3 regions of the Cumulibacter manganitolerans genome follow, and region 2 is predicted to be linked to each of the others. Evidence: riboswitches for the same ligand, from Rfam matches in the RefSeq annotation. Region 2 holds a riboswitch; each other region holds the start of a gene.
What was found. A riboswitch is a leader RNA that binds a small molecule or an ion and turns the genes downstream of it on or off. The one in region 2 is predicted to bind S-adenosylmethionine.
Positions count from the first base shown of each region.

Region 1: it holds a riboswitch for S-adenosylmethionine, as region 2 does, so the genes downstream of both, metB (cystathionine gamma-synthase) here and F8A92_RS11005 (bifunctional o-acetylhomoserine/o-acetylserine sulfhydrylase) in region 2, are expected to answer to the same signal.
Region 3: it holds a riboswitch for S-adenosylmethionine, as region 2 does, so the genes downstream of both, F8A92_RS02030 (hypothetical protein) here and F8A92_RS11005 (bifunctional o-acetylhomoserine/o-acetylserine sulfhydrylase) in region 2, are expected to answer to the same signal.

Region 1 is NZ_WBKP01000026.1:25,325-27,576, forward strand. Features, by position in the region: gene F8A92_RS10835 (tyrosine recombinase XerC) at 1-220, shown strand, start outside; gene metB (cystathionine gamma-synthase) at 223-1,395, opposite strand; SAM riboswitch class I at 1,476-1,597, opposite strand; gene F8A92_RS10845 (M23 family metallopeptidase) at 1,716-2,210, opposite strand.
Region 2 is NZ_WBKP01000027.1:7,778-10,029, reverse strand. Features, by position in the region: gene F8A92_RS11005 (bifunctional o-acetylhomoserine/o-acetylserine sulfhydrylase) at 1-1,253, opposite strand, end outside; SAM riboswitch class IV at 1,299-1,416, opposite strand; gene F8A92_RS11000 (cold-shock protein) at 1,646-1,849, shown strand; partial or broken gene F8A92_RS10995 (transglutaminase-like domain-containing protein) at 1,920-2,156, opposite strand; gene F8A92_RS10990 (amidase) at 2,222-2,252, opposite strand, start outside.
Region 3 is NZ_WBKP01000003.1:115,440-117,691, reverse strand. Features, by position in the region: gene F8A92_RS02040 (co-chaperone YbbN) at 1-235, opposite strand, end outside; gene F8A92_RS02035 (maleylpyruvate isomerase family mycothiol-dependent enzyme) at 267-1,013, opposite strand; SAM riboswitch class IV at 1,122-1,233, shown strand; gene F8A92_RS02030 (hypothetical protein) at 1,268-1,633, shown strand; gene F8A92_RS02025 (acyl-CoA mutase large subunit family protein) at 1,749-2,252, opposite strand, start outside.

The sequences.
Region 1 (2,252 bases), on a different contig from region 2:
CGTGGTGCATCGGGCCGCCGGCGCGGTGGAGGGCGCCCCGGACGTCGGCCCGCACGGGCTGCGGCACAGCGCCGCCACCCACCTGCTGGAGGGCGGCGCCGACCTGCGCTCGGTGCAGGAGCTGCTCGGTCACGCGTCGCTGGCGACGACGCAGATCTACACGCACGTCTCGGTCGAGCGGCTGCGCGCGGCGTTCGACCAGGCGCACCCGCGGGCCTGAGCTCAGCCGGCCGCGCCGGCCGCGTCCAGGGCGGCGGTGAGGTCGGCGACCAGGTCGCGCGGGTCCTCGATGCCGATCGACAGCCGCAGCAGCCCGTCGCCGATCCCTGCGACCGTGCGCGCCTCGGCCGACATCGACGCGTGCGTCATGGTCGCCGGATGGGCCACCAGCGACTCGACGCCGCCGAGCGACTCGGCCAGGCTGAACAGCCGCAGCCGCTCCAGCAGCGCGCGCACGGCCGGCGTACCGCCACGCACCTCGAAGGACAGCATCGCCCCGAAGCCGCTCTGCTGCCGGGCCGCGGTGGCGTGCCCCGGGTGGTTCGGCAGGCCCGGGTAGTTGACGCGTGCCACGGCTGGGTGCGCGACCAGGGCCGCGACCACCGCCTCGGCGGCCTCCTGGTGTGCCCGCAGCCGCGGCGCGAGCGTCCGCAGGCCGCGCAGCGTGAGGTAGGCGTCGAACGGGCTGCCGGTGATGCCGATCGTGTTCGACCAGAACGCCATCTGCTCGTGCAGCTCCGGGGTGGCGCTGATGACGGCACCCCCGACGACGTCGCTGTGCCCGTTGAGGTACTTCGTCGTCGAGTGCACCACGACATCACAGCCGAGCGCGAGCGGCTGCTGCAGCAGCGGGGACAGGAACGTGTTGTCCGCGACGACGGTCGCGCCGACGGCGTGCCCGCGCCGCGCGACGTCCTCGATGTCGGTGATCCGCAGCAGCGGGTTGGACGGCGACTCGATCCACACGACGGCTGGGGCCGGCTCGGCCGCCAGCGCCGCGTCGAGCGCGGCCGGGTCGGTGAAGTCGACCAGGTCGACTGTGAACGAGCCCTTCCTGGCCAGGGAGTCCAGCAGTCGCCACGTCCCCCCGTAGCAGTCGTGCGGCGCGATCAGGCGCTGGCCGGGGGACAGCAGCGCGTGCAGCACGACGGTGATGGCGCCCATCCCGGTCGCGGTGACGATGCCGCCGGCGCCGCCCTCGAGATCGCTGATCGCGCAACCGAGCTGGTCGCGGGTCGGGTTGCCGCTGCGCGTGTAGTCGTACTTTCGCGGCTCCCCGAACCCGGCGAAGGTGAAGTTGCTGGACAGGTGCAGCGGGGGCACGACCGCCCCGTGCTGGGTATCGCTCTCGAGGCCGGCGCGAACGGCGTCGGTGATTCGGGAGAACTCGCTCATGGTGTGGCACCTCGTGGTCGAAGGGCACGACGCCATGCGGATCGACCAGGTGCAATCACGGCAGCGCGACGGCTGACGCAACCCCATCTGCCGGTCGGCCTCGCGGCCACCGCAGGACTTGGCACCGTCCCGTGCAGCTCGCGCTGCTCAGGTGGTTGCCCCGGCGTCTTCGGGCCTGTCCCTCGACCGGTCGTGATGGTTGTCCCGAAGAGGGTACGTGATCGCCGGGCGCGGCCCCGCGGCGGGGTGCGCCGACCGCCGCCGCGGCGGCGTCCGCCGACCGTCGTCTCGCGGCGGCCTCGCAGGCTGCTGGGCGGCCGCTACAGCGGCAGCAGCCGCACCTGCCGCGGCCGCAGCAGGCGCAGCGGGTCGAGATACACCTCCCCGCGCCGGGCGCCCCAATGCAGGCACGCGTCTGCCGCGCACTCGGGATGGCCGTCCTGCAGCACGCCGATCTGCTGGCCCTGGGTGACGCCCTGCCCGGCCCGCACGGTCGCGACGACCGGCTCGTACGTCGTCCGCACGCCGCCCGGGTGGTCGATCGACACCACCGGCTTGCCGGCGACCGAGCCGTCGAACGCGACCGTGCCGTCGGCCGCCGCGAAGACCGCGGCGCCGGGGGCGGCCGCGAGATCCACGCCGCGGTGACCGGGCAGCCAAGGCTTCGGCGGCGGGTCGAACCCCCGCATCACCGGGGGCGCCCCATCGAGCGGCCAACGGTACCCGGCGGCGGCGGCCGACGGGTTCGCCGCCAGCAGCTGCGCGGCCGCCACGAGCAGGGCGAGCAGCGTCGTCCGGAACGCGAGCCGATTCATGCCCCCAGCACAGCGTCCCGGCGTCGCGGGCGCGACCCGCAG
Region 2 (2,252 bases):
GCCAGCCGCACGAGGCCGGGCGTGACACCGGCCGCGGTGAGGTCGTCACCGGAGAGCTGGCTGTGCGTCGTGGTGGCCGGGTGGATGACCAGCGAGCGCACGTCGCCGATGTTGGCGACGTGGCTGTGCAGCGTCAGCGCGTCGACGAACCTCGCGCCCGCCTCCTTGCCGCCGGCGATCTCGAAGGACAGCACCGCGCCGGCGCCCTTGGGCGTGTACTTCTGCGCGAGGTCGTAGTACGGCGAGCCCTCGAGCGAGGACCAGATGACCTTCTCGACCTGCGGGTGCCCCTGCAGGAACTCCGCGACCTTGCGGGTGTTCTCCAGGTGCCGGTCCATCCGCAGGCTGAGGGTCTCGATGCCCTGCGAGACGAGGAACGCGTTGAACGGCGAGATCGCCGGCCCCAGGTCGCGCAGCAGCTGCACGCGGGCCTTGAGGATGAACGACAGGTTCGCCCCGAACGCCGAGCCGACGCCGAGGTCCTTGGCGTAGGTCAGCCCGTTGTACGACGGGTCGGGCTGGTTGTAGTTCGGGAAGCGCTCCGGGTGCTGCGCGAAGTCGAAGCTGCCGCCGTCTACGATCACGCCGGCGATCGACGTCCCATGGCCACCGAGGTACTTCGTCGCGGAGTGGATGACGACGTCGGCGCCGTGCGAGAGCGGGTTGAGTACGTACGGCGTGGCGATCGTGTTGTCGACGATGAGCGGGACGCCGGCGTCGTGCGCGACGGCGGCGATCGCCTCGATGTCGAGGATCTGGCCGGACGGGTTGGCGATGGTCTCGCCGAAGAACAGCTTGGTGTTGTCGCGGACGGCGTCCTTCCAGGACTGCGGATCGGTCGGGTCGGTGACGAAGGTCGTCTCGATGCCGAGCTTGCGCAGCGTGTGCTTGAGCAGGTTGTAGGTGCCGCCGTACAGCGACGGCGAGGCGACGACGTGGTCGCCGGCCTCGGCGACGTTGATGATCGCCAGCGTCTCCGCCGACTGCCCGGAGGCGAGCAGCAGCGCGCCCACGCCGCCCTCCAGGGCGGCGATCCGTCCCTCGACCGCCTCCTGGGTGGGGTTGGTGATGCGGGTGTAGATGGGGCCGAGGTCGCTGAGGGCGAAGCGGGCCGCGGCCTGCTCGGCGTCCTTGAACACGAACGACGTCGTCTGGTAGATCGGCAGCGCGCGCGAGCCGGTCACCTCGTCGGCGGTCTGGCCGGCGTGGATCTGCTTGGTCTCGAACGACCAGTTCTCAGGGGCGGTGCTCATGACAGTTCTCTCCCGTGGAGGTCAGGGGTCCTTCGATGCCGAAAGAACCCGCGCTTGCAGGCGATCGGACCTGATCGCCTGCCCGGTCCTCACCCGGAGCACCCCACCGCAGGTGGAGGGTTGCCGTCCAGCCAGCCGGGGCTTGTCGCTGGATCTCGTGACCTGGTTCAAATTTATACGACACCGGATCGGGGCCCGGCAGCCGGGGCGTCGTTCGCCGGAAGGTCCCGATGACGTTGTGGTTTTGTTACCCGTTGTCAATCGCACCGGCCAGCGCGCTCCCGGTAACGTGAGCGCCGGTCGTCGTTCAGCACCTGCAGTGTGTGTGCGGGGAGCAAGACCCGGGCCCGGCAACCGTGGGGCCTGAACCCAGCATCACATCAGGAGTGCACGTGGCACAGGGAACCGTGAAGTGGTTCAACGCCGAAAAGGGCTTCGGCTTCATCGCTGTCGACGGCGGCCAGGACGTCTTCGTCCACCACTCGGCGATCGTCATGGACGGCTACCGCGCCCTCGACGAGGGCCAGCGCGTCGAGTTCGAGGTCACCCAGAGCGACAAGGGCCCGCAGGCCGACCAGGTCCGCATCGTCGGCTGACCCGCATCACCCTCTGATCTGCCCGAAGGGCCCGCACCGAGTCTCGGTGCGGGCCCTTCGGCGGTCCGGGTCAGAGCAGCGGGATCAGGGCGGTGCGGTCCTCGACGGGCAGCCACCACTGGCCGTCGACGAACGCCTCGGCGACGGCATGGAAGTCCATCGGGTCCAGCCCCGGCGCGTAGACCGCGGCCAGCCGTGCGGGGACCGACATCCCCCGCAGCAGGGCGATGACGAGGTGCGCGAAGTCGCGGCACACCCCCTGGCGCTGCCGAACTCGGACTGCGCGACGTGGAACAGCACGTCCACTCGCTGTACCGGCTGGGCCGGAGGTACACCTGCTCCGTGCGTTTCATGCGATCCTTCCGGGCCGCCTCAGACGGCGAGCCGCGTCCCATTCTCCGAC
Region 3 (2,252 bases), on a different contig from region 2:
CGACGTACTGGCCGCCCTGGCCGCCGGCGGGAGCGGCGTCGGGCGCGCCGGACGACGGCGGCTGGGCGCCCGAGGCGGGCGGCTGCTCCGTGGCATCGGCCTGCAGCGCCGACTGGCCGGCCTGCGAGCGCGCCGCGTCGGCACGCGCCTTGAGGCCGCTGAGGTCGACGGCTCCGGACAGGGCCGCGGACAGCGCGGCCTGCTGGGCCTGGGGACGGGGGCGGGGCCTGGTCACTTGGGGGTCCTTTCGTGGTCGGACTGCTGGGTCAGGGGGTGAGACCCGAGGCGAGCAGGGCGTCGAGGACGGCGCGGTCGCCGTCGATCTGCCAGCGGTCGGAGGGCGTGCGCCGCCACAGGCCGGTGACGAGGTCGGACGCCGACGCGGTGGCGGTCACCGCCGCCTCCTGCGGCGCGGAGCCGCCGGTGCCGTGCCGGTAGTCGACCACACCGGTGCGCTCGCTCGGCAGCAGCAGCCACCAGTCGCCGGTATCGGCGGCGACCAGGCGGATGGGCGCACCCACCGCGGCGGGCTGGTCGGCGTGCCGCCTCGGGACCATCACGTCGAGGACCTCGCTGACGCCGTCCGCCGCGAGCTCGACGTCGTAGGCGACGGCGTTGCCGCCGGCGAGCTCGACGTCGACGCGGTGCATCTCGACCTCGTGCGGCTGCCGCCTGATCCAGAAGCCGACCGATCGGTCGCTGCCGAAGGACCAGGACGGCGCGGCAGGGTCGGCCGCGCGCAGCGCCTCGACCAGCGCCCCGGCCTGGTCGGCGTACCACTGGGTGAGCTCGCCCGACGGCTCGTCGCGCGGCGTCCGGGGCCCGTTGCCGGCGATGATGCCGCGGGTCCAGGAGTGCACGCCGCCGAGGTGCGCGAGCAGGTCGCCGACCCGCCAGCCCGGGCACGACGGGACGTCGGCGTCCGGACCGACTCGGCGCGCGCACTCGGTGAGCCGCGCCGCCGAGCGCTCGAGCGCCGCGAGGTAGGTGTCGTGGGACAGCACGGTGGTCATCACCCCAGCCTAGTTACCGCCGTGCGCGTCGTCCCAGGTCGGTCCGTCCGAACCCGCCCACGGGCGCGCACCGAAAACTTGTCGCCCGGGCGTCGTACGCTCGGCGTAGGTCCAGAGCCCTGGCGGAAAGTTCCGGCTGGCCAGGCAGCAACCCGCCCGTCGCGGGTGCTCCGGAGACAGACCGGCCGCCCGCGATCCCTCGCGAGCGGAACGACGGACGGGACACTCCGCGTCCGCGCACGAAGGAGGTCACCATGGACCAGCACGTCTACGCACCCGGCTACCGGATGCACTTCATCCACGGCCGCCAGCTCGGGGAGACCTGGTGGGGCTGGCGGGACGCGGTGGTGGACGGCTACGACCGGCGTACCGGGCGGCTGACGCTGACCTACCTCGCCGAGCAGCCGACCGTCGAGGTGTGGCACGACCGCGAGCTCGCCGTCACCGCCGGCGCCCCGGCGCGGGTCCACGAGGGCCTGCACGCCGTCGACCTCGGCGGCACCTGGATCAACGTGCGGATCGAGTCCGGGGGATTCACCGCGCTGCGGGTGCCGCAGACCGCCATCACCTCCGTCGCCGACGGCACCGGCATCGCCGTGAACCGGCCGCCGCAGGAGTAGCCGGCCCTTCCCCCACACAGCGAAAGCGGGCTTCGTGGGTGAAAGCGGGGAAGCTTCCCCGCTTTCACCTGCGAAGCCCGCTGCGCAGATTCCGGCGACCGCCGCTGGACGACGGCTAGAACCGTGCCGGCTCCCGGTACACGCCCCACTCGTCGCGCAGCGCGTCGCAGATCTCGCCGAGCGTGGCCTCGGCGCGGCACGCCTCCAGCATCGAGGGGATCATGTTCTGCGAGCCACGCGCGGCCGCGAGCATCTCGTCGAGGGCCGCGCGGACCCGTCCCTCGTCGCGCCCCTCCTTGCGCTCGGCCAGCACCCGACGCTGCTCGAGCTCGACCTCGTGGCTGATCCGCAGGATCTCGAGCTCCTCCTCGTCGGTCTGGGTGAGGGTGTTGACGCCCACGACCTTCTTGTCGCCCTTCTCCAGCGACGCCTGGTAGATGAACGCGGCGTCGGCGATCTCGGACATGAAGTAGCCCTCTTCGATGCCGCGCAGCAGACCGGAGGTGACCGGCCCGATCTCGTGGTTGGCCTCCTCGCCTCCGCCGATCCGGATGATCTCGGCGAAGATCTTCTCCGCCTCCGCCTCGATCTTGTCGGTCAGCGCCTCGACGTACCACGA